3 regions of the Streptomyces sp. 840.1 genome follow, and region 1 is predicted to be linked to each of the others. Evidence: riboswitches for the same ligand, from Rfam matches in the RefSeq annotation. Region 1 holds a riboswitch; each other region holds the start of a gene.
The links. Region 1 has a riboswitch for cobalamin ahead of EDD93_RS24200 ((2Fe-2S) ferredoxin domain-containing protein). Riboswitches for the same ligand answer to the same signal wherever they lie in the genome.
Positions count from the first base shown of each region.

Region 2: it holds a riboswitch for cobalamin, as region 1 does, so the genes downstream of both, EDD93_RS31300 (ABC transporter substrate-binding protein) here and EDD93_RS24200 ((2Fe-2S) ferredoxin domain-containing protein) in region 1, are expected to answer to the same signal.
Region 3: it holds a riboswitch for cobalamin, as region 1 does, so the genes downstream of both, EDD93_RS34540 (CbtB-domain containing protein) here and EDD93_RS24200 ((2Fe-2S) ferredoxin domain-containing protein) in region 1, are expected to answer to the same signal.

Region 1 is NZ_RJUU01000001.1:5,275,026-5,284,725, forward strand. It holds gene EDD93_RS24185 (hypothetical protein) at 1-3,084, shown strand, start outside; gene EDD93_RS24190 (pPIWI_RE module domain-containing protein) at 3,117-5,885, shown strand; gene EDD93_RS24195 (deoxynucleoside kinase) at 6,400-7,065, shown strand; cobalamin riboswitch at 7,175-7,297, shown strand; gene EDD93_RS24200 ((2Fe-2S) ferredoxin domain-containing protein) at 7,359-7,751, shown strand; gene EDD93_RS24205 ((2Fe-2S)-binding protein) at 7,748-8,443, shown strand; gene EDD93_RS24210 (ABC transporter ATP-binding protein) at 8,624-9,424, opposite strand; gene EDD93_RS24215 (iron ABC transporter permease) at 9,421-9,700, opposite strand, start outside.
Region 2 is NZ_RJUU01000002.1:1,171,215-1,180,914, reverse strand. It holds gene EDD93_RS31330 (hypothetical protein) at 1-481, opposite strand, end outside; gene EDD93_RS31325 (OPT/YSL family transporter) at 551-2,218, opposite strand; gene EDD93_RS31320 (IclR family transcriptional regulator) at 2,336-3,136, opposite strand; gene EDD93_RS31315 (PRC and DUF2382 domain-containing protein) at 3,544-4,581, shown strand; gene EDD93_RS31310 (ABC transporter ATP-binding protein) at 4,670-5,455, opposite strand; gene EDD93_RS31305 (iron ABC transporter permease) at 5,452-6,543, opposite strand; gene EDD93_RS31300 (ABC transporter substrate-binding protein) at 6,540-7,607, opposite strand; cobalamin riboswitch at 7,643-7,831, opposite strand; gene EDD93_RS31295 (beta-ketoacyl synthase) at 7,906-9,129, opposite strand; gene EDD93_RS31290 (acyl carrier protein) at 9,126-9,386, opposite strand; gene EDD93_RS39755 (hypothetical protein) at 9,482-9,622, opposite strand; gene EDD93_RS31285 (acyl-CoA dehydrogenase) at 9,655-9,700, opposite strand, start outside.
Region 3 is NZ_RJUU01000003.1:465,472-475,171, forward strand. It holds gene EDD93_RS34520 (pirin family protein) at 1-799, opposite strand, end outside; gene EDD93_RS34525 (tetratricopeptide repeat protein) at 942-1,298, shown strand; gene EDD93_RS34530 (GNAT family N-acetyltransferase) at 1,411-1,917, shown strand; gene EDD93_RS34535 (CbtA family protein) at 2,005-2,778, opposite strand; gene EDD93_RS34540 (CbtB-domain containing protein) at 2,808-3,023, opposite strand; adenosylcobalamin (AdoCbl) riboswitch at 3,026-3,175, opposite strand; gene EDD93_RS34545 (histidine phosphatase family protein) at 3,287-3,871, shown strand; gene EDD93_RS34550 (family 16 glycosylhydrolase) at 4,067-4,969, shown strand; gene EDD93_RS34555 (RidA family protein) at 5,130-5,549, opposite strand; gene EDD93_RS34560 (sorbosone dehydrogenase family protein) at 5,681-6,805, opposite strand; gene EDD93_RS34565 (NAD(P)/FAD-dependent oxidoreductase) at 7,031-8,470, opposite strand; gene trxA (thioredoxin) at 8,588-8,959, shown strand; gene EDD93_RS34575 (hypothetical protein) at 9,042-9,404, opposite strand; gene EDD93_RS34580 (LacI family DNA-binding transcriptional regulator) at 9,457-9,700, opposite strand, start outside.

The DNA of each region.
Region 1 (9,700 bases):
GCACCGCCGCTGGCGGGCCGGCGCCTGCAGGTCGCGGGTCAGGGCCCGCACGCCTTCCCCGTCAATCGCACCATGGCCGTTGTCGACCTTCCGCCGGCCCCCCGCATCCCCCTCGTCGCCCACGACATGGACCTGGAACCGGCCGGCGGCGGCGAGCCCCTGATCTTCACCAGGGAGAATCTGGAGGGCACGGCGGCGGAGATGGACGCCCAGCACGCTCGCTCCGGCAAGGGCCGCGCACCACGGTGGCTGGAGCGGCTACGGTCGTTCGACCTGTCCACCAAGTCGAACGGAACCTTCCACAAGGCGAGGAAGGACGAGGACTTCGCCTTCACGGTCGACGGCATCCAGCACCTGCTCGGCATCGTCGGCGCCGGCAAGAGCACACTGCGCGACATCATCGCCGTCTATCTCGCCAAGCTAGGCAAGCGCACCACCATCGTCGTCACTGATGTCGCGGAGGTGCTGAAGCTTGTCCGGCTCTACGACCTCTACACCGACGGCGCCGCCGCACCCGTGCTCGGCTCCTCCGGCCGTGAGCGGCACGCCCAGCGGCTGCACCGCCGGCTGGCGGGCCGGGGCGAGCACCGACTGCTCGCCCACGACGACCCTGCCTTCGCCTACCTCGGCACGTCCTGCCTGCTCAACGTCAGGCGGCTGGGCGCCACGTCAACGACCGAACCACTCGCCTACGGCGAGGCACCCTGCTCCCGACTCCGGCCCCCCTCGGCCCTGCGGCGTGACCCGAGCGACGGACGATACTCCGAGTGGCAGAAGAGGGTGACGAGCTGCCCGTACTGGTCCGCCTGTCCCCGTCACCACGGAGCTCGCACCCTGGTCGGCGCCCTGATCTGGGTGGCCACGCCGGCCGGGCTGATCGACGCCTCGCCGCCCCGCCCTCAGAACGGCGAGCGCATCCGCTTTCTCGAACTCGCCTGCCGCCGTAGTGACCTCGTGATCATCGACGAGGCCGACCGTGTCCAGATGCAGCTCGACCGGACCTTCGCACCCGCCGTGGTCCTCGCCAGCGATGAGGACAAGGGCCTCATCGACCAGCTGAGCCGGCACAAGATCCGGGAACTCGCGGCCGGCGGACGCACCCAGCTCTCCGAACGGGACGTCGAGACCTTCGCCGCCGCCCTCAACACCGCAGGCGCGGCCACCGACCGGCTGTACGCGATGCTCGTCGCTGGGTACGAGCTGCGCAAGTGGGTGCGGACGGGCTACTTCAGCGCCTGGACGCTCCAGTTGGGGCTCCTCGACGAACGCTACGAACACCCCTACGACAGCGGTCCGGACCACCCTCACCACGCCCCCCGCGAGGCTCTCGGGAAACTGCTCGACGCGTTCCGGGACAACCCCTTCGGTGACCGTCACCGCAGGACGGAGGAGGACTTCAGCCGGCTGACCGCCCTCCTCAACGAACTGCTCCACACCGGCAACCCGGAGAACACCCGGCGCCGCCTCACCGAGGTCATGGACGAGGTCTTCTCCATCGACTCGAAGTACATGGCCGCCCGGCAGCGGAAGTACCAAGAGGCGTACGCCGAGTGGCGGCGCGAGGAGGAACAGGAGGGGAAGCGCGGACACCGCAGGAAGCCCAAGCCTCCGCCCCAGACTCCCGAGGAGTGGCGGAAGCAACTCGCGGAGCGCTTCGAGTTCACACTGTTGCTCAGCGCCCTCGAACCGCGGCTCGCCATGATCAACGCCATGTGGCCCCGCGTCGAGGCTGCCCTCAGCCTGGGCTTCAACACGATGTACCGCCGGCCGCTCGACTACGGTCCGATGGTGCCCGAGGCCCCGATGGGCAATGTGCTCGGCTTCCAGTTCCGGGTCCCGGGTGAGGATAAGGGCGGAGTCCGCAGTGGCGAACTGACCTTCTTCCGGTGCAGCGGCGTCGGACGTGAGCTGCTGCGCACCATCCCCTATCTCACCTCCGTCGACGGCAGGCCCGGTGCCCACTTGCTGCTCATGTCGGGCAGCAGCTGGGCGGGCGCGTCCAGCCGCTACCACGTCTGCGTCCCGGTCGGTGTGGTCATCGAACCGCCGGCCGAGGTGACCGAACGCATCGCCGACGGGAGCTCCATGCGCTTCGAGTTCATCGACGACGGCGACGAGAAACTGCGCATGTCGGGAACCCATCCGGACGACCGCCCGGAGAAGTTGCGCCGTATCGCGTGCCATCTGGGTGAGGGCGGAGACGAGTACGAGGTCACTGAAGGTGGTCCGCTCCAGCAGGAGTTGCTCTCTCTTCCTCCAGGGCGCGACCAGATCCTTCTGCTGGTCGGCAGCTATGCCGAGGCACGTGTGGTGGCCGACACACTGCACAACCTCAACGTTCGCTGGCACAGCAAGGTGCTGTGCCTGGTGTCGGACGACGAGGAGATCACCGCGGAGGACGAGGCGCCGTCCGCCTACCACGCCCGATCACTGCGCCGGGGCGACGTCGAGCACCTGAAGGACCTCGAAGCGGACATCCTGGTGGCGCCCCTGCTCGCGCTGGAACGCGGCCACAACATCCTCAACGAGGACGACGAGGCGGCCATCGGCACGGTCTACTTCCTGGCACGCCCCCATCCGCACCCAGAGGACCTCCACCTGGCCGTCAACGCCGTCAACGACTGGGTCGTCCGCGCCGTCACCGGCGGTGACTTCGCCACCCTGGTACGGGGACAACCCACCGTCGAGGAAGGAGCGGAGGAGTTCCACCGCCTCGCCCGTTCGTACTGGTACCAGGTACTCGCCCGTTCGATGGCGTGGAGCCGTCTCGACGATGATGTACGGAAACAGGTCACCTGGGACATGCTGGTCCTGTTGTGGCAGGTGATCGGGCGACTGGTACGCGGTGGCGTACCGGCCCGGGTGGTCTTCGTCGACGCCGCCTTCGCCCCCAACCGCGGCGCCGTACCGGCGCGGCCCGACACCCCCGAATCCAGTCTGCTGCACAGCGTCCTCGCCGTCCTGGACCCGTACTTCGACGGCGGCACGAAGACCGCGGAGGAGCAGTTCATCGTCCGCGCCCTGTACGCGCCACTGCGCAGCATGCTCACCCGCCTGCTCGCCACCGTACCCGCCCACCCGTAAGCGCCGAACCCCCTGTCCCAGGAGGTAATTCCGTGTACCACCACATTCGCGTCACGGCCTATGAACCTGACCCGCTCCACGGACCCTGGCGGGAGGAGATGAAAGTGCTGCGGCTCGGCGAGGACCTGCACGCCGAGCTCACCGGGATGCATGCCGAGGCGGGCAAGAACTCCGTCCACCCCCACCGGCTCCCCGTGCGCAGGTTCAACTCCCTGCTCCAGGCGATGGCGCCAGGCGTCATCGCGACCGGCCGCAACGCCGGGACGGATGGCCGTCTGCCGTGGCTCTACGCGCGGGAAGCCGTCCCGCCGGACGTGCTGGCCCCGGTGGTAGGAGCTTGGGCGGCGGGCATGCACCGGGAGGACGACGACTCGGAGGGCGCCGATTTCGAGGAGAGGCTCCGCTCTGGTGACCCGACCGAGACGGTACGTCTGCCCCACTGGGAGACAGAATCGGTCGACCTCGCCGAGAGCGTGCTCTCGGCGGGCGGAACCGCCGAACCCGCCGCGCGACTCTACAGCCTGCTGCCCGAGTGGATCGCCTTCCGGCTGGCCGCCCGGACGTTCCGCACGGGCGGCACCACACTCCACTTCCGCGTTGAGAGCTCGGGTGACGGCGCGCGGCTTGTCTCCTGGCCGCCTCAGCGATACGAGCGCCGACGGCAGACCTGGTACTACTCGGCCTGCCTCGCCATCACCGTCCACACCGTGCCGTTCGCTCCGCGGTTCCGCGTCCATGTGTCCACCCAGGTACGCCGGTGGGCCACCCGACTGGACGCACGCCCCCACCAGCTCGGCGGTACGACCGTCCTGCTCGACGCTCCACTGCCGTGGCCGGAAGGGCCGGACCGGGGCCACCGGCTGATGGTGAACACACTGGGCTACGACCGGCGGTCGAAGGAACTGGCATGGCGCCGGCACAGTCCCGCACCGCTTGTGCCCGAGCTGGACATCGTGCGCAACTATCCCCGGCCCGAAGCGCTCTTCTCCGACCCTGAACGCTGGATCAACGGTTCCGGGGACGTGGCCGCCGGCATCGTCTACCACCCGTCGATCGGCCCGCACGAGGTCGGACCCGGGCTGATGCCACAGGAGCGGGCGGATCTGGACGCCTGGGTCGAGGAAGGGCTGCGTCCCCTGCTGACCCGGGTCCCCGACCTCACGCGCGTCTCCCGGAGCAACACACCCTCCCTGCTGCCCCGTTCCGGCGCCGGACGCGTCCCGGGCGTCCGCGACGCCCAGCTAGCTCTGCAGCGGCGGGCGGCGCTGACACGCGCACTGAACGGCCGCCCCCTGGAGATCGACGTCTTCTGGCAGTCCCCGGAAACCCGTGCGGCGCTGCTCGCCGAGCTGCCCAAGCTCATTGGTCTTCCCGCCGGGCAACAAGTGCCGTCGGCCGACGGGGAGACCTGGCAGTGGCAGTGCGAGGGGGTCGATATCCGCGTCCGGGCCCGGCCCGCGGGACTCTTGGCCGACGCACTGCCGACCACCCGAGCCCGCGGGCGCCTCAGGGCCGTCCGGTTGGCCGAGGCCATTGAAGTGCGCTGCGGGCTCGTGGCGGACCGGGGGCGCCCGCTTCTCGGCGGGGCCGGAGTCGTGATCACGGAGATCGCCGGCAAGGAGCGCTTCGCTGCCGTCCCGGACTCCGACCCCAAGCACGCGCTGCGCATCGCCTGGGCACGGCAGGGACGGCTGACCCAGTTCGTGAACTCGCCCGACGACACCGACAGCGCTCTGGAACACCGGGCCCGGTGGACCTGGCTGGACGCCTTCCGGCAGCTGGGCGCGATCAGCCCGCCCGCCCACCGGGTGGGAGCCGGCATTCCGGGCGACCTTCAGTACGCGGCGCTCTGGCTCGTACGCCACACCAGGAAGGGGCCCACGCGATGCCCCGTCCACCGGCTGGTGGCGGTGCGGGTGCGCCTCGGGGACGGACCGGGCGTCATCGAGGGGTGGGACGCAGAACGAGCCGAATGGGTGCCGTATCCGAAGCTGTTGCTGCTGCTCTCCCAGGCACGGGAACCGGCGGCGAGTGGCGGGAAGGAGACCGGCACGGGGAAGCTCGTCGAGGACTCGGCAGCCCCGGGAGGATCCCGGCCCGCTGCCCGCCCGGGCGTGGAGCAGGACAGGCAGCGGGAGACCGAGCGGCAGATCCGGGCACTGCTCTTCCAGCTCCGCGACCGCCCGACGCTGCTGCTGGCGGACGCCGGTAATCTGCGCCAGTGCTGGCCTGGCCTGCGCAACGGTGCACTGGACCGCGACACGCTCGGCTTCGGGGCCGAACCCGCCCAGCGGCACACGCTCTACGGCCACGACCTGCGGGTGCTGCTCGTACGGGACGCTAACGCCCGGGGTGAGGTGGCGGAGTGGTACGCCCACGATACCGAGGACGGGGTCGGCTTCGCCGAGGGTGTGTGGGGGACGGCGGATACGGAGGGCCGTGTCTTCGCGAGTACGGCCTCGAAGCCGCACACGGTGGTGAAACTGCCGAAGGGGCTCATGAAGCTGGTGCCCACGGCACAGGGCCGGACAGCGCCCGGGAAGACCGCGTGGAACCCCGGGCAACTGGAGATCACCGTGCTCGGCTGTCTGTCGGAGAAGGCGCTGACGGATTCGGGGCGTGCGGGTGACCCGCCCGACTGGCCGGCGGAGTGGGCGACGCTCACGCACCAGCTGCGCTACCACGACGATTATCCACCGCTCGCCCGGCCTCTCCCGCTGCACTGGGCGCGTCTCGCCGGTGAGTACGTACTTCCGGTGGCTGGAACGAAGTCAGCGGGGAGTACGTCATCCGCTTCCTGAGCGAGGTGCCGCCTGCATGGGGTGTCCCAAACGATCGACGCTGATAAGGATCAATGCTTCCCTCGTGTGAGCATCGAAGCCTGAACCTGACCACGGGGACGGCATCTGGTGCACTCCTTGCTGGGATCACTGGGCGTCCGCCGTGACGCTCGTTTGACGCTCCCAGCGCATGGTGGCCCCAAGACGGAGACGAGACGGACCTGACCTGGGGTTTTCTCTGAGTTCACCCGGGTGACGTGCTTCCGATGACGCACCATGTGGAGTGCGTGGCGATTCTGGAGCCGGTGAAGAAGGAGGACTCACCTGCCGTTTCGCTTGTGCGCGCCAGGTACGGTGTCCGCGTTGCGGGCGATATCCAGACACTGAAGCGGTGCTCGCGAGGCTCGTTCCGATGGCGTGCCAGGGGCCTCTTCCCGCCGTCCCCTGTCGGGCAGCGAGCATCGACGGGGCCGGCATCACGCTCCGCACCCTGTGCACTCCCTCCGGCATGGGCAGCTCCCGGAAAGATTGAGGTATGGCAGTGATCTGCGTCGGCGGCATGATCGGGATCGGCAAGACGAGTGTCGCCGAACTGATCGCCAAGGAACTTGGGAGCAAGGTCTTCTACGAGAGCGTGGAGGACAATCCGATCCTGCCGCTCTTCTACACGGCCGGCCCCGAAGAGATAGAGGCGAGGCGGTACCCCTTCCTCCTCCAGCTCTACTTCCTGCAGACGCGTTTCGCCGCGATCAAGGACGCGTACAAGCAGGACGACAACGTTCTCGACCGCTCCATCTACGAGGACTGGTACTTCGCCAAGGTCAACCACGACCTCGGCAGGATCAGTTCCCTGGAGATGCGGGTGTACGAGGGGCTGCTCGCGGAGATGATGCGCGAGATCGACGGCCTGCCCTACCGCAAGGCACCCGATCTCATGGTGTACCTGCGGGCGGACTTCGAGACGGTTCTGCACCGCATCGGGCTGCGGGGACGCGACTTCGAACAGGACCGGAGTCTCGTCGGGTACTACCGGACGCTGTGGTCGGGGTACGACGACTGGGTGCGCGAGCACTACCGCGCCAGTGACGTCCTCGTGGTCGACATGAACGACACCGACGTGGTCAACAGTCCCGAGGACGCGGAGCGCGTGGTCCGGGAAGTCACAGACGCCCTGGCACTGGCGAGGTCACGGCGCGCCTGATGCCGCCCGGTGGCCGGACACGACGGTGTCCCGGTACGCCGTCCGGCCGGGCTCCCGTCGCCGTGGGGCGGGTGACATGATGGGCGGCGGACATGGGCGACGGCGGCCCGAGGAAACCGGTGGGAATCCGGTGCGGTACCGCCACTGTGATCGGCGAGCGGATCCCGACGCGCCACTGCCCCGCGAGGGCGGGAAGGCCGGGACGAGCACGGACCCGAGAGCCAGGAGACTCACGCTGTCGCCTCCTCGAATGACCCCGGGGCGGAACTCCCCGGCTAGAGGGAGGATGCGGCATGCCTGAGCGGCCCGCCGACAAGAACGCGCCGACGCCGGACCGGGCGGTCCCCTGCCGGGTGGTGGTGTGCCGCGACTGCTGCTGCGGCACGGCCAAGGTGCGGGGCGATCACGCCGCGCAGACCGCGCGGTTGCGGGAGATCGCCCCGGTGCGGACATCCGAGTGCCTGGACCTCTGCGAGCAGGCCAACGTCATCGTCGTACAGCCCTCGGCCGTCGGACGGGCGGCAGGGGCCCGGCCGGTCTGGCTCGGCCTGGTCAACGACCCCGATGCCACCGAGGACATAGCGGACTGGGTGCGGGCCGGCGGGCCGGGTGTCGCGGACCGTCCCGGGATCCTCGACCTCTATCTGATCGACCCGCCGCGCCGCGTCGGGACGGCGATCTCATGACCAACGGTTGGGGCGCGGCGGACGCGGTACCGGCCCACGAGGTCGTCGGGGCGCTGCGCGACGTGGCGCGGATGGGCGGATTCTTCGACCTGGACACGGCCCAGGGGCCCGGGTCCGGTGAAGGAGGGCTCACCGGGGAAGGGTTCGCCGCGCGGGCCAGGACTGTCAATGAACGCTACGACACCGCCGAGGCCCGCGTCGGAGTCTCCATCGCCCATCTCGGGCTCGCGGCACGCCTGTGGTCACCGGTTCTCGCCTGCGCGCTGTTGCACGGGATCGTGCCGGAGACGGCCACCGTGGAGTGGGCCGGTGACAGTCCGACGCTGCGGCTGGCCGAGCCCCGGGGCAGCCGTGCTCCGCAGTCGACGTCGTCGCTCGCCGATGCCGTCCGCGCTCAGGCGGACGGCGTCCTGGAGGGTGTCGAGCGGGGTCTTCCGGTGAAGGTGGCTCCCCGCCTGCTCGCGGGCAACTCGGCTTCCGCGCTGGTCGGTTCGGCGGCGCAGCTGCTGAGGTCCCGGCCCGGCCTGCGGGCACCGCTGACCGGGCTGACGAGGGAACTCCTCCAGACGGGGCGGCTGCTGGGCACGGGTGAGGTCACCGGCCCCGAGCTGACGTTCCGGCGGCGGAGCTGCTGTCTGTACTACCGGGCCCTGAACGGCTCGAAGTGCGGTGACTGCTGCCTGGCCCGGTGACCGGAGCGGAGCGGAGCGGAGCAGGCCGTCGGGGCCCGGCCCGCCCGTTTCCGAACGCGTCCGGGATCTGCTCACCGCGACGCAGGCAGCCCGCGTCGCGGTGAGTCCGGCGTCCCGGATCCGCCGCCGCAGGCCGGCTCGTACCCCGGTACCGGCGTCCAGCTGACCGAGGGCGCCCGGTCACCGGTTCGCGTCGGGCACAGGTGCGTCCGCCGGCAGGAACGTCACCTGGGGACGGCCCGTGCGAGGATGCACCGCGACCTCGGCGGTCACCTCGTAGACCTCCGCGAGCAGGCGCGGAGTGAGTACCTCGTGCGGCGCTCCGGAAGCGACGACACCGCCGTCGCACAGAACGAACAGGCGATCGCAGTAGTACGCGGCCAGGTTGAGGTCGTGCAGGGCGACGAGGACCGTCGCGGGCAGTCTGCGCAGTACGGTCAGGATCTCCAACTGGTGCCGGATGTCCAGGTGGTTGGTCGGTTCGTCCAGGACGAGCAGCGACGGCTCCTGGGCCAGAGCACGGGCGATCAGAACCCGTTGGCGCTCGCCGCCGGAGAGCCGGTCGAAGGCGCGGTCGGCCAGGGGGACGGCGTCGACCGAGGTGAGTGCCGCCTCGATCAGCGCGGCGTCCTGCGTCGTGTCGCCCGACAGCAGTCGCTTGTGCGGGGCGCGGCCCATCGCGACGACCTCACGCACGCTCAGATCGAGGCCGGAGGGAGCGTCCTGCACCACTGCGGCCAGGGTGCGTGCCAGTTGGCGCGGTGGCAGTGACCAGGCGTCTTCGCCGTCGACGCGGACCGTTCCGGCTGCCGGCCGCAGTATCCGGTAGACGGCGCGCAGCAGGCTGGACTTGCCGCTGCCGTTCGGTCCGACGAGGCCGATCGTCTCCCCGGGGCGGGCCGTGAGCGTGACGTCGTGGACCAGCCGCCGTGCCCCGGCCGTGAGCGTGACGCCCTCGACGCGCAGTTCGGCCGCCGTCATGCCGTGCCTCCCGCGTTCTTACGGGCGTCGCGTCGCATCAGCCACAGGAAGAAGGGCCCCCCGCACAGGGCGGTGAGGACCCCGACCGGCATCTCCTGCGGTGCCGCTACGGTCCGTGCCGCGATGTCCGCCAGGACCAGGAAGGACGCACCCCCGAGCGCGGCGGCGGGCAGCACCCGCCGGTGGTCGCCGCCGACGAGGAGCCGCACGGTGTGCGGCAGCATCAGTCCGACGAAACCGATCGGTCCGGCCGAGGCCACCAGCACCCCGGTGACC
Region 2 (9,700 bases), on a different contig from region 1:
TGATCCGGACCTCGTCGGCCGCCTCCAGGAGGGCGACCAGGGCCTTGCCGAGGCGTATGACGCCCTGGAAGTCGGGGCGCCCGACGGTGGCGACCAGCATCTGGACGTCCATCGCGGTGAGGTTGGTGTAGCGGCAGCCGTTCGCCATCGCCGCGCGGAACGCGTCGGAGTGCATCAGGTACGAGACGGCGAACTCGATCCACACGTCGGCGTCCGCGATGGCGCCGGCGACGGGCCGCGGCGGCTCCATGGAGGCGCCGGGCAGCGTCTCGTACCAGACGACGACGGGGTGCGCCCCGGCGGCGGCGACGGCCTGCGCGGTCGCCTCGATGACACGGCGGTCGCTGCTGGTGTCGCCGGTGAGGACGACGTGCTCGCCGCGCTTGACGAGCATGACCTCCTCGACGAGCTTGCGGGCGGCCAGCGCCAGTTCGAAGCTGAGGTACTCGGGACGCGGCTCGAGCCTGCTGTACATGTCCATGGGGGGGGTTCTCCTTGCCGTGCGGGTGGTGCTGAGTGGTGCGGGTACTGGTTCAGGGGTGGCGGGGCGTCAGGTCTTGAGGATCTGGGCCGAGTCGCCGAGGGAGCTGCCGGCGATCAGGCCGGCGCCCACCAGGTTGAGTTCCTCATCGGCGGCGGGGCCGCGCAGTCTGCGGTAGCCGACCCGGACGACGAGCGCGCCGAGGACCAGCCAGCAGGCCTGCGGGGTGAGGATGAGCAGGCCGGTGGCGAGCATGACGCCCATCTGCCGGCGGGTGCCGCCGAGCAGCTGGATGGCGGCGCCGGGGATGGCCCAGATCAGCATGGTGCGGACGGCGTCCGGATCGCTGAGCCCGCTCTTGATGGTGTCGGCGTACACCTTGGCGACGGGCGGGATGAGCCCCTGCCCGAAGTACGAGCGCCAGGCGAGGGCGACGACGGCGAGGGCGACCGCGAAACCGATGAGGGCGGCCAGGAACTGCTGGCGGCGGCCCTCGCGCTCGAAGGGGTCCCAGGGACGGTGCTCGCGCCGCAGCAGCCAGCCGGCCTTGAGGTCGTAACCCATGTCCGCGAAGGCCGGGCCGGTGGCGGAGACGTACCCCACCAGGAGGGCGAGCGGCACCGACGGGATTCCGATGGCGAGGCCGAGGATGAGGAAGATCAGTGTGACCGCGAAGGACGGGAACCAGCCGGACTGCATGGCGGCGAGGCCGACGATCAGTTCGTGGACCAGGGCGGCGAAGGCGGCGAACAGCACCCAGCCGACGATGCCGAGCGGGCTCATGTCCCCGATCAGCCCGCCGAGCACGGCGAGGACCGCGGCGCCCCCGGTGAAGAGCGCGAATCCGCGGATCAGCGAGAGCCGCAGTGCGCGTTCGTCGACGGTGTACGCGGTGCTCGGGTCCGCCGGCTCGACGTGCGCCACGCTGCGGTCCTCCTCGGCGGCGGCCGCTCGTTTGCGCTCGCGACGGCCGAGCAGCAGGTGCACGGCCTGGCCGAGCGCCACGACGCCGGCGCCGACCATGACGCCGTGCGGGATGTACCCGGCGCCGAGGTCGGTGCCGAAGAGGTCGGGGCCGTACTGGCGGAGCATCAGCCCGATGCCGAACATCATCAGTGCCCAGACGTTGCCGAGGAAGGCGACGCCGGCTGCGGAGAGCGGCAGGCTGAAGAGGGTGCCGGCGAGGCCGACGGCGGTGCCGCCGGCGAGGATCAGGGCGCGGCGCCCTCCCCGGTCGCCGGCCTTGATTGTCTCGGCGGCAGCGGTGCCGGGCGGCCAGGCGGCGTCGGCCGGGAGCAGCCGGGAGCCGAAGGCGCGGTAGAGCACCCAGGCGTCCACGACGAGCCCGATGAAGGCCCCGGCGAGCATCGGCCAGACCAGGTCCTTGCGCCCGAAGACGTACGGGATGGCGACGGAGGTGAGCAGGGCGTTCGCGGAGGCGAAGGTGGCGGCGGAGATGGCGCTCTGGGCGAGGTTCTGCCGGTGCACGGACCGCATCCGGCGCAGGAAGCCCAGCGGGATGCGGCCGATGAGCATGGCGACGAGGGCGCCGACGACCGAGGTGTTGGCGGAGATGCCCAGCTTGGAGACCAGGTCGATGCCGATGACGGCTCCCACGGCGGAGAGCACCACCAGGATCGCCAGCAGCACGGGTTCCATGACCCTGGGGTGCGACCGGGGCTCGTCGGGGGCGGACGGCGGCGGGGCAGGGTGCGGCGCTGAGACGTGGTGCGCCATGGGGCACCCCCTTCGGTTTGCAGGGCTGGGAGGCGGGTCCGGGCCGTTCGCGGCAGGGCGGGGCCCGGGGGCGCGCGGCGGCAGGGGAGGCCGCGGCCGGGGAGGTTGTTGGGTGGCTCAGCCGCCGAGGGCGGCGGTGATCTCCGTCGCGCCGGCGCGTACCAGCGTCACGAGGGTGTCGGCGGCCCGGTCCACGCGGTGGGACGGGCCGATGACGGTGAGGGAGGCGGGGACACCGTCGCCCTGGAAGACGGGTGCGGAGACCGCGGTGACGGCTTCGTCGTACTCGCCGTGGCTGATGCAGTACCCGTCGGCGCGGACCTGTGCGTAGCAGGTGAGCAGGGCGTCCAGGTCGGTGATGGTGCGGTCGTTGAAGCGGGTGAGTCCGGTGGCGCCGAACATCTGCCGGATCTCGCGCTCGGGGTGGTAGGCGAAGATGGCGTGTCCGGACGCTCCGGCGTGGCCGGGCATGACGGCGCCGATGATCGCCGTGTAGCGGACGGGTCCGGTGCCGTCGACGGCGGCTTCGCAGCGGTAGCTGCCGCCGTGGGGGACGTTGAGGACGATGCTCTCGCCGGTCTCGCGAAGGAGCCGGGCGAGTATCGGCCGGGAGATCGAGGAGAGCACTCCGCTGTGCTCGCTCACCCTGGCCAGCCGGGACAGTGCCGGTCCTGGGCGGTAGCGGCGGCTGTTGTCGTCGCAGAGCAGGAAGCCCCGCGCGCTCAGGGTGGTGAGCAGCCGCTGGACGACGGCCTTGTCCCAGCCGTGGTGGCGGGCCAGTTCGCTGACGCCCCATTCGGGCCGCTGCTCGGTGAAGGTCAGCAGGACGAGCAGGGCCCGGTCGACGGTCTGCAGCACTCCGGGGGCCTGCTGTCCGTCGCGGGCGGGGGTGGTGGTGTCCGTGCCGCGCTCAGCCATGGGCCGGGCCTCCTTCGTGCGCTTCGTCCAGCTGTCGGTGCGGAAATCGCAACGCCGTTGCGATTTCTGGCGAAAGAATGGTGCCGCGCCCAGCGGGTGTCAAGGGTTTGCCGGAAATTCGCCGCGCGGCGGGAACGGCCTGCTCAGCGGCGGTTACCGAAGACGGCGCGCCGGTGACCCGCCGGGCGGGCCGCGTCCGCCCGGCCGTTCACTCGATTGGCCTAACTCGGTGACGGGGCCCACAGCGGCGTCGCACGGGGCCTGCGCCCACCCGCCGGGGTTACGGCGCCCCGCCCCCGCCGGCCGGGAAGTTGCAGCGTCCATCCGGGTGAGGCGCGATGGAATCCGGACGCGCCTCACCTGCTGGACCCACCTACAGGACGCGCCCGAGCTAGGAGGAATCGGTCATGGGAGCCGCTGACGGTTTCACGGATTCCGGAGAGCTCGACGGCCTGACGGTGTACGACACCGCGGGCGAGAAGATCGGCAACGTGGGCCGGGTGTATGTCGACGACAGCACCGGCCGACCGGACTGGATCACGGTGAAGACCGGCCTGTTCGGTATGAAGGAAAGTTTCGTGCCTCTCGCCGGAGCCCGTCGCGTGGGCTCCGACCTGCACATCTCCCATCCGAAGGACCGCGTCAAGGAAGCCCCCAGGGTGGACGCGGACGCTCACCTCTCCGTCTCCGAGGAGGAGGAGCTCTACCGGCACTACGGCCTGACCCGGAACACCGGCGGCAAGCTCGGTGACCGTTCCGGGGCCGCCGGCACAACCGGTGCGCCGACCACGTCCGGGACCGGCACCATGGGCGCGGCCGGAGCGGGCGCGGCCGCCGGAGCAGGAGCCGGGGCCGGGGCCATGGGCGCGGCCGGCACGTCGCGCGGGAAGGCCTCCGGCACCGCGGGCGCGGCAGCGGGCGCGGGCACCGGCAAGCACCGGGACGCCGAGACCTCCGGTACGGCCCGTCCGCTGGTCGGAGCCGGAGCGGGCCCAGAACGGTCCGCCTCCGCCGGCCTGGACGGCAAGGAGGAACTCATCCGCTCCGAGGAACAGCTGCGTATCGGCACCGAGGAGTACGAGAGCGGCAAGGCCCGGCTGCACAAGTACGTCGTCACCGAGAACGTCACCAGGACGGTCCCCGTGTCGCACGAAGAGGTCCGGGTGGTGCGTGAGCCGCTCCAGCCCGGCGACAAGGCGGCCCGCTCGGACATCAACGAGCAGGACGTCGAGGTCACCCTGCACGCCGAACGCGCCACGATGCGGAAGGAGACCGTGCCGGTCGAGCGGGTGCGGATGGAGACCAAGAAGGTGACCGAACAGAAGGAAGTCTCCGCGGAACTGCGCAAGGAGCAGATCGACTACGCGGACGGCATGACCAAGGACGGAAAGGACATGGGCGGCAAGGACGCCGGCGGCGAGTTCGGTCAGGGACGGCGCCGCTGACCCCCGCGCACCGCGCCGGACCGGCCGTACCGGACAGGAGCGAGGGGCGGACCCGCGTCACGGGGGTCCGCCCTCTCGTGTCCCCGCGTCAGGGCCTCCCCGGGCGAAAGCGCACCGAGGGCCGCCCCGCCGGGCCGTCCGGGGTCACGACGGCCCCGACCCGGTAGACGGCGGCGATGAGCTCCTGGGTGATCACCTCGGCAGGCGTGCCGGCCGCGACCACCCGGCCGCCGTCCAGCACCACGATCCGGTCGCAGAACATCGCGGCCAGGTTGAGGTCGTGCAGGGCGATGACGGCGGTCAGCGGCAGCGAGGCCACCAGGGACAGCAGTTCCAGCTGGTGCTGGATGTCCAGGTGGTTCGTCGGCTCGTCCAGCAGCAGCTCGCGCGGCTGCTGGGCCAGCGCGCGGGCGATCTGGACGCGCTGGCGTTCGCCGCCGGAGAGGGTGTGCCAGGACTGGTCCCGGCGGCCGGTGAGACCGGTCCGCTCCAGGGCCTCGGCCACCGCGCTCTCGTCCTCGGCCGTCGGCGCCGACCAGGCGCGGCGGTGCGGGATGCGGCCCAGGCGTACGACGTCCACGACGCTCAGCTCGACCTGGGTGAGCGAGTGCTGGTCGACCACGGCGACCCGCCGGGCGACCGTGCGGCGGCCGATCCGGGCCAGCGGGTCGTCGTCGAGGGTGACCGTGCCCGCGTCCGGCGCGAGGACCCCGGCCAGTATCCGCAGCAGGGTCGACTTCCCCGAGCCGTTCGGGCCGATGAGGCCGACGGTGGCACCGGGCGGCGGGGTCAGCGAGACCCCGTCCAGGATGAGGCGGCCGCCCGCCTCGCGGCTGACCCGGTCGGCCCGCAGCCCGCGGCCGGGCGCGCTCACGCGGCCCGCCGGGTGCGGTAGAGGACGAGTACGAAGGCGGGCACCCCGATCAGGGCGGTGACGACGCCCACCGGAACCTCCTGCGGATCGAGGACGGTGCGCGCGAGGGTGTCCACCCAGACCAGGAACACGGCCCCGGCGAGCGCGGTGACGGGCAGCAGTCTGCGGTGCCCGGAGCCGGCGAGCGCGCGGGCCGCGTGCGGCAGCACCAGGCCGACGAAGCCGATGGCGCCGGCCGAGCTGACAAGGGCGGCGGTCAGCAGCGCGGTCGCGCAGAGCAGCACGATCCGGGTGCGCCCGACGTGGACGCCGAGGGTGGCGGCCGCGTCCTGCCCGAAGGCGAAGGCGTCGAGCGTACGGGCGTGGCCCAGGCAGATCACGAGGGTCACGGCCAGCACGGCGGAGCAGGTCCACACATCGCTCCAGCCGACGCCGCCGAGCGAGCCGAGCAGCCAGAACAGCACCCCGCGGGTCTGCTCGGCGTCGGCGGCGGTCATCACGACGAAGGAGGTCAGCGCGGAGAACAGTTGCATGGCCGCGACCCCCGACAGGACCACCCGGTCGGTGCTGCCGCCGAGGGTGTGGCTCAGCAGGAGGACCAGCGCGAAGGAGCAGAGTGCCCCGATGAACGCGCCGGCCGACAGGGACACCGCTCCCCCGCCGACCCCGAGGACGACGACCACGACCGCGCCGGTCGACGCCCCGGAGGAGACGCCGAGGACGAACGGGTCCGCGAGCGGGTTGCGCAGGAGCGACTGCATGACGGTGCCGCAGACCGCGAGCCCGGCGCCGCAGACGGCGGCGAGCAGGGTCCTCGGCATGCGCAGGTTCCAGATGATGCCGTCCCGGATCGGGCTGAGCGGCGAATCCCCGAGCCCCAGGTGGGCCGCCACCGTGTCCCGGACGTCTCCGACGGAGATCCGGGCCGGGCCGATGGTGACGGCCACGGCGACGGACAGGACCAGGAGCAGCAGGCCGCCGGCCCACAGGAGTCCCCCGCCGATGCCCCGGACACCGCCATGTCCGCGCTCACCGGCGGCGAAGGGCCCGTGTCCGGTCGCCCGCGTGGCACGTTCGGTGTCCGTCACCCCGCGAGCCCGAAGGTGCGCAGCCCGGCGGCGACCCGCTCCACGCCCTCGACCGTGCGGATCGACGGGTTCATGGCCTGTCCGCTGAGCAGCACGTAGCGCTTGTGCCGTACGGCGTCCATGTTCTTCGTTGCGGGATTGGACTCCAGGAACGCGATCTTCCGCGAGGCGCTCTCGGCGGTCTGCGACTTGCGGGTCAGGTCACCGATGACCAGCACGTCCGGGTTGCGGTCGGCGACCGTCTCCCAGTTGATCTGCGGCCATTCCTCATGCGTGTCGTCGAAGACGTTCTTCGCGCCCAGCTCCCGGGTGATGACGCCGGGCGCCCCGCAACAGCCGGCCAGGTACGGGGACTCGGAGTTGGCGAACCAGTACATCAGGGTGGCGCCGGAGGCGTCGATGCCGTCGGTCGCCTTCCGTACCCGGGCGGTCAGCTCCGCGACGAGCTTCTCGCCGCGCTCCGGGACACCGAACACCTTGGCCATGTCGCGTACTTCGCGGTAGACGCTGTCCATGGTCAGTGCTCCGGTCCTGACTCCGTCGCCGTCCTTGCTGTTGTCCTTGGCGGTGCAGTCGGCGGGCGAGACGTAGGTGGGGACGCCCAGTTCCTCGAACTGTTCCCGGGGGGCGACGCCGCCCTTGGCGAGCGTCGACTCGAAGGACGCGCTGACGAAGTCGGGCTCCTGGTCGAGGACCTTCTCGGACGAGGGGCGGTTCTCGGAGATCCGGGGGATGCCGGCGTTGGCCTTCTCCAGGCCCTTCATCACCGGGTCGGTCCAGGTGGCGGTGGCGGCGAGCCGGCCGGCGAGGCCGAGCGAGAGCAGGATCTCGGTGGAGCCCTGGTCGACCGGGACGGCGCGGCGCGGGGCCGCTCGCACGGTGACGGTGTGCCCGCAGTTCTTCAGGGTCACCGGATAGCCGTCGGCCCCGGCGGGCCCGTCGGCGGAGCTGTCACCGCCTGTTCCGCAGGCGGTCAGCAGGAGTGTTCCGGCCGTGAGCAGGGCGGCGGAGCGGGCATGGCCGGCTATGAGCGGCACGAAGTACCTCGGCGTCTCTGGGCCCATGCGCGGGGCCCGGTGTACGGAGTTCCGCGAACCGGTGCCGGACCGCGGGTGCCAGCAGGTCTTCGGACTCGGGTTCGTACGGTCGGGGCGCCTTCCCGGGGACCCGTAGGTCTCCCAGTGGCTGCTGGCCCCGCCCGTCCCCCTCACCGCTGCGCGTCAGTTCCGGATTCGCACCGGATTCCCTGACCCCTACGTGGAGTTCGACTGGCCCAGGCACGCTACCACGCGGGTCCGCGCAGCTCAGCGAAGGTGCCGCGGGCGGACCGGGCCCGCCCGGCCCGGTCCGCCCGCCGCGTCCTCAGGGCCGCAGGAGTGCGGCCACGGCGTTGTGCCCGCCGAACCCGAAGGAGTGGCTGAGGGCCCGCCGCACGGGCAGCGCCCGTGGCCGCTTGGTCACGCAGTCGATGTCGAACCCGGGCGCGGGCGCGTCCAGGTTGGCGACCGGCGGGACGATCCCGCGCTGGAGCGTCAGGATCGTCAGCCCCGCCTCGATCGCTCCGGCCGCTCCCATGCAGTGGCCGAGCACGCCCTTGGGCGCGGTGACGGGCGGCCGGTGCGGGAAGACCCGGCCGATCAGGGCGGCTTCGGCCGCGTCGTTGCGCGGGGTCGCCGTGCCGTGCGCGTTGATGTGCTCGACGTCCCCGGCCTGCCAGCCCGCGTCGCGCAGCGCGGCCTCGACGGCCGCCTGGGCGATGCGGCCGTCGGGGTGCGGGCTGGTGGGGTGGTGGGCGTCGGTGGTGGCGCCGGTGCCCGCGAGCAGCGCGCGTGGCTCGGCGCCCCGTGCCTCGGCGTCGGCCGCGCGCTCCAGCACCATGACGGCGGCGCCCTCCCCCATGACGAGCCCGGCCCGGTCGGCCGCGAAGGGCCGGCTGAGCCGGGACAGGTCCCGGTCCGCGAGGGCGGCCGCGCCGGATCTGGCGAATCCCGTCATGGCGATCGGGAAGAGGGTCGATTCGGTGGCTCCCGCGATCGCCAGGTCGCACTGTCCGGTGACGAGCAGGTCCCGGGCCACGGACAGTGCGGTGATCCCGGACGAGCAGGCGGTACAGGGCGCCAGGCTGGGGCCCGTCGCGCTCATCTCGATCGCGATCTCCGCCGCGGGCATGTTCGGGATGGTGAGCAGGATCCCGGACGGCGAGGTCGCCTCGGGCCCGCGCCGCTCCAGCACCAGGGCCTGATCGGTGAGGCCGGCGGACCCGCCGCTGCTGGTGCCGACGACGACCGCGACCCGGCTGCCGTCCCAGCCGCCCGGGTCGAGTCCCGCGTCGCAGACCGCCTCCCGCGCGGCCAGTACCGCGAACTTGGTGTACCTGCCCATGCGGAAGGCGGTACGGCGGCCGATCGCGGCGTCCAGGTCGATGCCGTCGACCGTGCAGGCGAAGTCGATCGCGCATCCCGCGAGCTCGGGGACGGTGCGGGCCGGGCTGACCCCGGCGCACACCCCGTCCCAGGTGGACTCGGTGTCGTTGCCGACCGGGGTGATCATTCCCAGTCCGGTGACAGCGATGGCCGGCATCTTCATCGGGCCGTGCTCACCGGCGCCTCGTCGCGGGCCGCGGCGCGGAGGTACTCCGTGAGCCCGGCGAGGCTGGTGTCCCGGTGCAGCGTGCCCGGGTCGAGCTCGACGCCGACGGCCTCCCTGATGACGACGGCGAACTCGGCGACTGCCAGGGAGTCCATGTCCAGGCTGTCCATCGTGGATTCGGGGAGAATCTCGGCCACAGGCACCCTGAAGGTACGGCTGAGTACCTCGGTGATCGTGGGGTGAATCGCGCTCATGGTCTTCCTCTCCATCATGCCCGTCCGGCGGGGGTGTCCCGGGGCGGTTCCTCGCACCACCCCGACGCCGGAGTAACTGAGCAGCGTCCCTCCAGTTACGCCTTGCGGCGAACCGATTCGCCTGCGGGCGTCCCCGCCCCCGTGCACCAGCGCGAGAGCACGGCCGCGGTGCCCCAGAAGGCCAGCAGTACGACACCGACGCCGACGCCCTGTACCGCGTCGGCCGCGCGCCGCACGCCCTGTCCAGCCGCCCGCTCCGCCGCGCCCCTCACCGCCCGGCCCCGGCGGGTGCCGGGGACCCGGCCTTGTGCCAG
Region 3 (9,700 bases), on a different contig from region 1:
CGATCTCCTCCTCGAAGGGCTCACCGCCCACGAGCATCAGACCGGCGTCGGACTCCGCGCGCAGCGGGAGTTCGGTGCGGCCGCAGCCGAGGTAGAGCATCGAACCCGGCAGGACGGGTACGCCGTCGACCTCCGCCTCGCCGGACATCGACAGCACCGCGTACTCGAAGTCGGGGTCGAGCGGGAGGCGGGCCTCGGCGCCCCGGCGCAGCGCCAGGTCGGCGCCGACGATCGGGGTGTACGCGGTGCCGGGCGAGAGCGCACCGTCGAGTTCGCCGAGGATCACCGTGGCGGTGAGGCCGGGGGCCGTGACCGTCGGCAGGTCCGTGTGGTGCTGGAAGTGCGGCTCGGCGTCGCGGTGGGCGTCGGGGAGCGCGACCCAGAGCTGTGCGCCGTGCAGCAGAGCGGCGTGCGGCCTGGGGCTCTCCTCGGAGTGGCTGATCGCCCGGCCCGAGGTCATCAGGCCGAGTTCGTACGGGCGGATCGTCGCCAGGCTGCCGAGGCTGTCGCGGTGCAGGACCTCGCCCTCGTGCAGCCAGCTGACGGTCTGCAGGCCCATGTGGGGGTGGGGCGGCACCTGCATCCCGGGCTCGTCGGTGATGTCGTCGGGGCCGTAGTGGTCCACGAAGGCCCAGGCACCGACCATGCGGCGGCCGAGGTTGGGCAGCAGTCTGCGCACCTCGGTGGACTCCCCGAGCTTCACCCGACGCGGGGTGAGGAGTTCGCGTACGGGTTCGGCGACGACGAAGCCGCGCCCTCCGCAGACGGAGGGAACTGCCTGGCGATCGAGATTGCTCATGGCGCTCAACCTATTCCCGTACGGGCCCGGTCCGACGGCACCCACGCCGAATATTTAGTGGAATGTTAAACCACCTTGGAGTGTTGTGACCATCGACGCAGCCGGGACGGGCCCGGCGGCGAGCCTCGACCGAGGAGGACGAATGAGCGACACCTACTACGAGTTCGGTACCGCAGCCGAGCGGTGGGAGCGCGCGCAGTTCTTCTTCGAATCGAAGGAGTACCTGGTGGCGGCCCGGATCCTGGGCGGGCTGGTCGAGGAGGTGCCGGAGCAGGTCGCGCCGCGCCTGCTGCTGGCGAGGGCCTACTACCACTCGGCGCGGCTCGGCCGGGCCGAGACGGAACTGCGGGCGGTACTGGAGCTCGACCCCGTGGAGCACTACGCCCGGCTGATGCTCGGCCGCACGCTGGAGCGCCAGGGGCGGCAGACCGAGGCGGCGACACACCTGCGGGTGGCGGCCGCGCTGGCCGGGGACTTCACCCCGGCGGGCGGCGCGTGACCGCAGGTCGACCGGGGGTGCCTGCGGCGGGTGGGACATGCGGTACGGGCGGGCGTTCACCGGGAGATATCCGGGTGCGGCCCGCCCGCACCGCGTGATAGTCCACTGCGTCATGACCGTTATCGATACCCCGCGCCTCCTGCTCCGCGCGATGAGCGCATCCGACGTCGAGCACGTGGTGGAGGGCCGGCCACCGGAAGGCGTCCGGTGGGCGGCCGGATACCCCTCCCAGGGCGAGCGGGCGGCGGCCACGCGCGTCCTGCGCGCCATTGCCGAGACCGGGGATCCGGCTCCGTTCGGCTCGTACGAGATACGGCTCGGCAAGGACGGGCCGGTGATCGGCGGGCTCGGGTTCCACGGGGTTCCCGACGAGGCCGGGCACGTCACGATCGGCTACGGGCTCGTGCCCTCGGTCCAGGGCATGGGGTACGCCTCCGAGGCGCTCCGCGCGCTGCTGCGGTTCGCCCGCGGCCTGGGCGTCGTCTGCGTGCACGGGGACACCGACCTCGACAACGTCGCGTCCCAGCGCGTCATGACGGCCGCAGGCATGCGCCTGGTGCGTGAGGACTCCCTGCTGAAGCACTACCGCGTGGACTGGGACGGTCCCGCCGGGCGGTGACGCGAGCCGGCCCGTGACGCGGCGGAACCCGCGAGGACTCACCTCGCGGGTTCCGGCGCTGCACGGGCCCGACGGCGCGTGGGCGGGTCAGCCCGCCGCGGCCGCGGCGCGTTCCGCTGTTGTGCCGCCTGCACGGGCAGGCTGCGCCCTCGGCACCAGCAGCCGTTCGGTGAGGTAGCCGAAGAGCAGCCCGAAAGTGGTCCACAGCGTGACCTGGACCGCGAGCGTGGCCAGCCTGAACTGCCACAGCAGGGTGGCCGGGAAGCCCTTTCCGACCTCGTTGAACGAGGGCAGGAAGACGTACGCGAGACCGATGAGCAGGACGTATCCGGCCCCTGCGGCGATCGTCGCGTTCCAGGCGCCCAGGCGGGGTGCCAGCCGCCTGCCGAGGATGACGGCGGCGACGGCCAGCAGCACGCTGAGGGCGACCATCAGGAAGAACAGTGCCGTGCGTCTGCCGATGGTGTCGGGGTTGCCGACGGCCGGCGGATTCGCCGGGTACTTCAGGAACGGCACGACGTACACGGCCAGCAGGGCCGCGCCCGCGATCAGCGCCGCGGTGGCGCGCGGACCGAAGCGGCCCATCCGGCCGAGCGCGTAACAGAAGACGAGTGCGGCGATGCCGCCGATGGCCACGCCGAAGACGACTACGCCGGTGGCGAGGCCCGCGGTGGACTGCATGGTGCGGCTGACGAGTTCCTCGCCGCCACCGTGGTCGTGGCTGTGCGCCTCCTCCAGGGCGATGGCGGCGTCCACCCGGGACTCGCCGAGGAAGTAGGCGACGGCCAGCGCGAGCGCGCCCGCGACGAGGCCGGCCAGCATGCCGCGGACCAGCAGAGCTCTGACAGATATGGAGTTCATGAGGGATTCCCCTGGATCAGCCCGGTGGGTCAGTGGCAGGGGAAACCGAGCAGGTGACGGCCGTCGTGGACCCACTCGTGCACGCCCGCGCCCGAGATGACGGAGGTGGCGCCCTGCTCGGCGCCGACGAAGTAGAGCAGGATCAGCATGAGGATGCCGAAGAAGACCGCCCAAGGGGCGATGGCCTTCAGTGAGATGGGAGTGATGGCGGGTGCGCCGGTGGCGGGGGCAGCAGTCTGTGCCATGGCAGAACCTCCTGTGGGAACACGCGTCCCGATCGTGGTGCCTGAGACGAAGGTGCTGGGTCTGACTTCCCCGCACAGGTACGGGTTCACAGTGGCGCGACCGTGCCGGATTCTCACCGGACTTCCGTCACACCCTCGTCGTGTGGTCGCGACCATACCGCCTGGGCGTGGGCGCCGCCATGGTGCGGTCCGGGCGTCCGGGAAGCCCTGATGCCATGGTGTGGTCGGGCAAGTGGCCACCGTTCAGGGAGTTGAGGGCAGCAATGACGGTACGGGTGATGTTGATCTCACCGGCGATGAACGCGGCGCTGCGCGAGGCCCGGTTCGCCGGTGACGCGCCGCTCGACGACTCCGGACTCCGGCAGGCGCGGGCCGCCGCACCCGCCGTGCCATCGGCGGCCAGGCGCATGCGCGGCCCGTCCATGCGCTGCACCGCGACCGCGGACGCACTGGGGCTCCGGTCCGAACCCGAACCCGCCCTGCGGGACTGGGAGATGGGCCGCTGGTCCGGCGCCCGGCTGGCCGAGGTGAGCACGGCCGAGCCGGACGGGGTGGCCGCCTGGCTGAGCGACCCGGCCGCCGCGCCGCACGGGGGTGAGTCCCTGCTGGAACTGTGCACGCGGGTGGGCTCGTGGCTCGACTCCCCGCACGGAAGCGACGACGGGCGGGTGCTGGCGGTGGCCGAGCCCGCCGTGATCCGCGCCGCGACGGTCCACGCACTGGACCTCCCGCCGCAGGCCTTCTGGCGGCTGGACGTCGCCCCGTTGACCGTCACGGAGCTCAGCGGCAGGTCGGGGCGGTGGAACCTGCGCTGCGGCCGGCCGCTCCCGGCGGAACCGGAGAGCTGACGAACGCGCCGACGGGGCGGCGGCCCGGTGCGTGCAAGAACTGTGGTCTGCCAAGAGCCTTGACACGCTCTTGGTTCACTTCTTAAATCACGAAGTGAACTAAGGCCTCAACTCCCCCACGTGGCCGCCATGCCCCCACTTGTCATATGCATGGTGAGTCACATTTCCTCCGTCCCGTACGGAAAGGAAATTCACATGAGCTCCCCCCACCTGACCAGGCGCCTCCTGGTCTCCGCACTCTCGGTACTCGCCCTCGTCTCCGCCACCTCCGGCCTCGCCTCCGGCGCCCCCATGCCGTCTCCGGCCTCGAAGGGATCCGTCACCACGCAGGCGTCCACCGCCGCCGCGACGTTCACCGACGACTTCGACGGAGCCGCAGGTTCCGCCGTTGACGGCGGTAAGTGGCAGATCGAGACCGGTGACAACGTCAACAACCACGAGCGGCAGTACTACACGGCCGGGAACAGCAACGCGGCGCTGGACGGCCAGGGCCATCTGGTCATCACCGCGCGCAAGGAGAACCCGAACAACTACCAGTGCTGGTACGGCACCTGTGAGTACACCTCGGCGCGGCTCAACACCTCGGGCAAGTTCACCCAGACCTACGGCCACGTCGAGGCCCGGATGAAGATCCCGCGCGGCCAGGGCATGTGGCCCGCCTTCTGGATGCTCGGCGACGACATCGGACAGGTCGGCTGGCCCAACTCCGGCGAGATCGACATCATGGAGAACGTCGGCTTCGAACCCAACACCGTCCACGGCACCCTGCACGGCCCCGGCTACTCCGGCTCCGCTGGCATCGGCGCCGGCTACAGCCTCCCCGGCGGCCAGGCCTTCGCCGACGACTTCCACACCTTCGCCATCGACTGGGCCCCCGACTCCGTCACGTGGTCCGTCGACGGCAACGTCTACCAGCACCGCACCCCCGCCGACACCGGCGGCAACACCTGGGCCTTCAACAAGCCCTTCTTCCTCATCCTCAACCTCGCCGTCGGCGGCTACTGGCCCGGCGACCCCGACGGCAACACCACCTTCCCCCAGCAACTCGTCGTCGACCACGTCCGCGTCACCACCAGCGACAGCCAGCCCCCGGCCTGAGCGAAACGGTCCCGCCGGGCGGCCGCCCGGCGGGACCGCGTGCGCCGTCTGCGGCACGGCGTGGGCCCTGCCGGCTGCCCTCGGCGCCACCGGGGCCCCACGCCCGGATCACCGGATGCCGGCGCTCGCCCCCTCGAAGGCAAGGATCCGCTGTGCGGCTTCAGCCGCGAGGGGAAGCGGATCGCCGGCCAGCACTCGGCGCCACGGCCAATGCATCGATCTCGACCCGGAAGTCCGGGTGGACCAGGCCGGCCACCCTCACCAAGGAGCAGGCAGGCGGGTTCTTGGCGTCCTGGTACTCGTCCCGCACTGTGCGGAACGCGCCCAGGTCGTCCAGGTCGGTCAGGTAGACCGTCAGTTTGACCACGTGTTCCAGACCTGAGCCTGCTGCCTCCAGCGCGGTGATCAGGTTCGCGTAGACCTGCCGGACCTGGGCCTCGGCATCGTCCTTACCGACCGGATTGCCGTCGCCGTCCAGGGGGACCTGCCCCGAGACGGCGACCATCGCTCCGGTGAAGGCGACCGCGTGGCTGTAGCCGTTGACGGGCGGTGAACCGTTGGGACGTATGAAGTGCTCCATGGCCGCCGATCATGCCACGACCGGAAATCAGCCCCTGCCGGCCGCACCGCGACCGGCGGGGCCGGGACCGCGGTTCGCGGTCCCGGCCCCGCGGGCCTCCCGGCTGTCAGTGTGCGCGGTACCTCATCGGCTCACGCCGGGTCGATGCGCGAGATGCTGCCGCCGATGGCGAGAACATACAGTTCGCCGTCGCCGCCCTCCACGAACGAAATGACCTCGCCGCCCTGGACTCCGAGGTCACCCTCGCCGGTGACCTCGCCGTTCTCGATCTGCAGGGTGCGGATCGTGCCGTCGCAGTAGTCGCTGAACACGTACGTGCCCTTGAGGCCGGCGATGGCATCGCCTCGGTAGACATAGCCGCCGGTGACCGAGCAGCCGAGGCCGCTGCGGTCGTACTCGTGCACCGGCGGCACGTGGTTCGCGGGCTCGGTACCGCCGCGGAAGGGGTGGTTGCCCTCCATCGAGGACCAGCCGTAGTTCTCGCCGCCCTTGCTGGCCGCGGGAGCCCAGTCGATCTCCTCCCAGTCGCTCTGGCCGACGTCGCCGATCAGCAGGTCGCCCGTGCCCGCGTCGAACGAGAACCGCCACGGGTTGCGCAGTCCGTATGCCCAGATCTCGCCCCGCGCCGTCGGGTCGTCCACGAACGGGTTGTCCGCCGGGATGGCGTACGGGTCGCCGCCGCCCGGATCGATCCGCAGAAGCTTGCCGAGCAGCGTGCCGAGGTTCTGGCCGTTGCCGTCCGGGTCGCCGCCCGATCCACCGTCACCGAGGCCGATGTAGAGATAGCCGTCGGGACCGAACATGATGTCGCCGCCGTTGTGGTTCGAGTACGGCTGGGTCTGTGTCAGAACGGTGCGCCGGGTGTCCGGCCGGATCGCGCCGCCCTCCATGGCGAACTCGTCCACGGTGCTCGTGCCTTCGAGGTCCGTGAACGAGATGTAGAAGTGGGCGAAGTCCGGGTCGAACGCGATGCCCAGCAGGCCGCGTTCGCCGTCGATGGTCGTCTCGTCGGAGATGTCCAGGACCGGCTCGCCGATCCCCTGGGCATTCAGAACCCTTACGGTTCCGGCGCGTTCGGCGATCCAGACCGTGCCGTCCGGCCCGGCGGTGCCGGCGGACGGGCTCGTGGCCCGCGCGACTTCGTTGAGGACGACCGACGCCGACTGCTGCGGGGCGGCCGACGCCGTGGCGAGAGCCAGGGACGCGGCGATACAGGCAGCGCCGACGATCGCCGTGATTCTGGTGCGTACTTTCACCGTGGCCTCCTGGAGGCGGTGAGTGGGGGGAGGTTACCCGGCCGCTCGGGACAGAGTCGGCCGGGCATCGCGCTCGCCAGCACGCAACCAGGGGTGGGGAACGGCGTGCCGCTGGCACGCACGAGGATAGAGGGACAGGACCCCCTTGGCCTAGACCACAGGAGGGATGACCCGCTCCGCCCACCGCACCCGCAGGCCTTCGCCGTCCGGCCTCAACTTCCGCCGCTACCCACGGAATGTCTCCAGGAGCCGCAGCCAGATCTCGCTGATCGTCGGGTAGGCGGGTACCGCGTGCCAGAGCCGCTCGATCGGGACTTCCGCGGCGACCGCGATCGTCGCCGAGTGCAGCAGCTCGCCGGTCCCCGGGCCCACGAAGGTGACGCCGAGCAGGATCTCCCGGTCGAGGTCGACGATCATGCGGGCGCGGCCCCGGTAGCCGTCCGCGTACAGCCCGGCACCCGCCACCGCGCCGAGGTCGTGGTCGACGGCCCTGACCCGGTGGCCCGCCTGCTCCGCCTCGGCCAGGGTGAGGCCGACCGAGGCGGCCTCCGGGTCGGTGAAGACGACCTGGGGGACGGCCGAGTGATCGGCGGTGGCCGCGTGGGCACCCCAGCGGTCCGTCTCCAGCAGCGGGACGCCCTCGGCGCGGGCGGCGATGGCCGCCCCGGCGATGCGGGCCTGGTACTTGCCCTGGTGGGTAAGGAGCGCCCGGTGGTTCACGTCACCGACGGCGTAGAGCCAGCCGGTGCCCTCGACCCGGCAGCTGTCGTCCACCTGAAGCCAGGAACCCGGCTTCAGGTGCACCGTTTCCAGGCCCAGGTCGTCGGTGCGCGGGGCGCGGCCGGTGGCGAAGAGGATCTCGTCGGCCTCGATGCTCTCACCGTTGTCGAGTTCGACGGTGACCGGTCCGTCAGGGGCCGGGCGCCGCAGCGCGGCGGCCGAGACACCGAACCGGACATCGGCTCCGGCGGCGGTGAGCGCCTCCGCCACCAGCTCACCGGCGAACGGCTCCATCCGGGGCAGCAGCCCCGCGCCCCGGACCAGCACGGTGACCTCGGAGCCCAGCGCGCCCCACACCGTGGCCATCTCCACACCGACCACTCCCCCGCCGACGACGACGAGCCGGCCGGGCACCTCCTTGGCACTCGTCGCCTCACGGCTGGTCCAGGGGCGGGCCTCCGCGATCCCCGGCAGGTCGGGGACCACGGCCCGGCTGCCCGTGCAGACGGCGACGGCGTGCCGGGCGGCGAGCCGGTGCTCCGTGCCGTCGGGCGCCGTGACGGAGACCGCCTTCGTCCCGGTCAGCCGGCCGGTGCCCCGGTAGATGTCCGCGCCGATGCCCTCCAGCCAGGCCACCTGGCCGTCGTCCTTCCAGTGCGAGGCGTACGCGTCCCGGTGGGCGAGGACCGCCTCGGTGTCCAGCGGTCCCTGGACGGATCCGCTGAGCCCGGGGACGCGGCGGGCCTCGGCGCGGGCGACGACCGGGCGCAGCAGGGCCTTGCTCGGCATACAGGCCCAGTAGGAACACTCACCACCGATGAGCTCGGACTCCACGATCGCGGCACTCAGGCCCGCGGCCCTGGCCCGGTCCGCCACGTTCTCACCCACCGGACCGGCACCGATGACCACGACGTCGTACTCGACAGGCTCCACAGCATGTGTCATGAGGACCATTTTGGTCATGGGTGTGCGCGGCGGCCACATGGGCAGGCGGAATAGTGCAAGCACAGGCACCGTTGTCCGGGGACACGTCCGCACGGGCACAGGAAGAGGTAGCAGAGCATGAGCACCGTAGAGCTCACCAAGGAAAACTTCGATCAGGTCGTCAGCGAGAACGAGTTCGTCCTGATCGACTTCTGGGCTTCCTGGTGCGGCCCGTGTCGGCAGTTCGCCCCGGTCTACGACTCGGCGTCCGAGCGTCACGCCGATCTGGTCTTCGCCAAGGTCGACACGGAGGCGCAGCAGGAGCTGGCCGCGGCGTTCGAGATCCGGTCGATCCCGACGCTCATGATCGTCCGCGACAACGTCGCGGTCTTCTCGCAGCCGGGCGCGCTGCCCGAGGCCGCGCTCGAGGACGTCATCGGTCAGGCCCGGAAGCTCGACATGGACGAGGTCCGCAAGTCCATCGAGGAAGAGCAGAAGGAGCAGAAGTAGGCGTTTCGTACCAGCGCTCGAAGCCCGTCGGGGCCCGGCCGTCCCGGCCGGGCCCCGACGCGTTCCCGCTCGGCGGCCCGCCTCAGCCGTCCGTGCCCTTCTCCGGGACAGGCTGCTGGTGCGGGGTGGGCTGTTCCGGGGCCTGCTCGTCGGGGGCCTGCTCGTCCGGGACTGACCCGTCCGAGATCCGGGCCGAGAGTCCGTAGTCGAGTTCCGAGCCGTCGACCAGAATCGCCTCGACGGTCTGCGTGGCCGGGTCGATGTCCGCCACCATGCCCTCCCCGGCGTAACGGGGGTAGCCGGACTCGCCCGTCGCGCCGGTCGCCTCCACGACCGCCGACCGGATGGTCCGCCCCGGGCCGGGGGCGCCGGCACCGGTCTCCTTGGCGTCGGCGAACTGGGGGACCAGCAGGATCTCGTAACTCTGCGGATGGCTCATGGTCATGACGCTAGGCAAGGGAGGTCCGCCGCGCACGTTGCCGCGCTGGAGGGGCCGCTCAGCTCGATTCGCGGTGGACGGCCCGCGCCCGCAGCAGGTCGTGCCGCTCGGGTTCCTTCCCGGGGTGCCGTACCAGCCGGTCGACCAGGTCGGCGAGCGGCAGCTCCGTGTCCAGTTCCATGCGCACGCTGCTGAGCCTGGGCCTCAGCAGCCTCGCCAGCATCAGGTCGTCCGCACCGACCACCGCGGTCTCGCCCGGGATGTCGATGTCCGCGTCCTGCAGCGCCCGCATCAGGAGCATC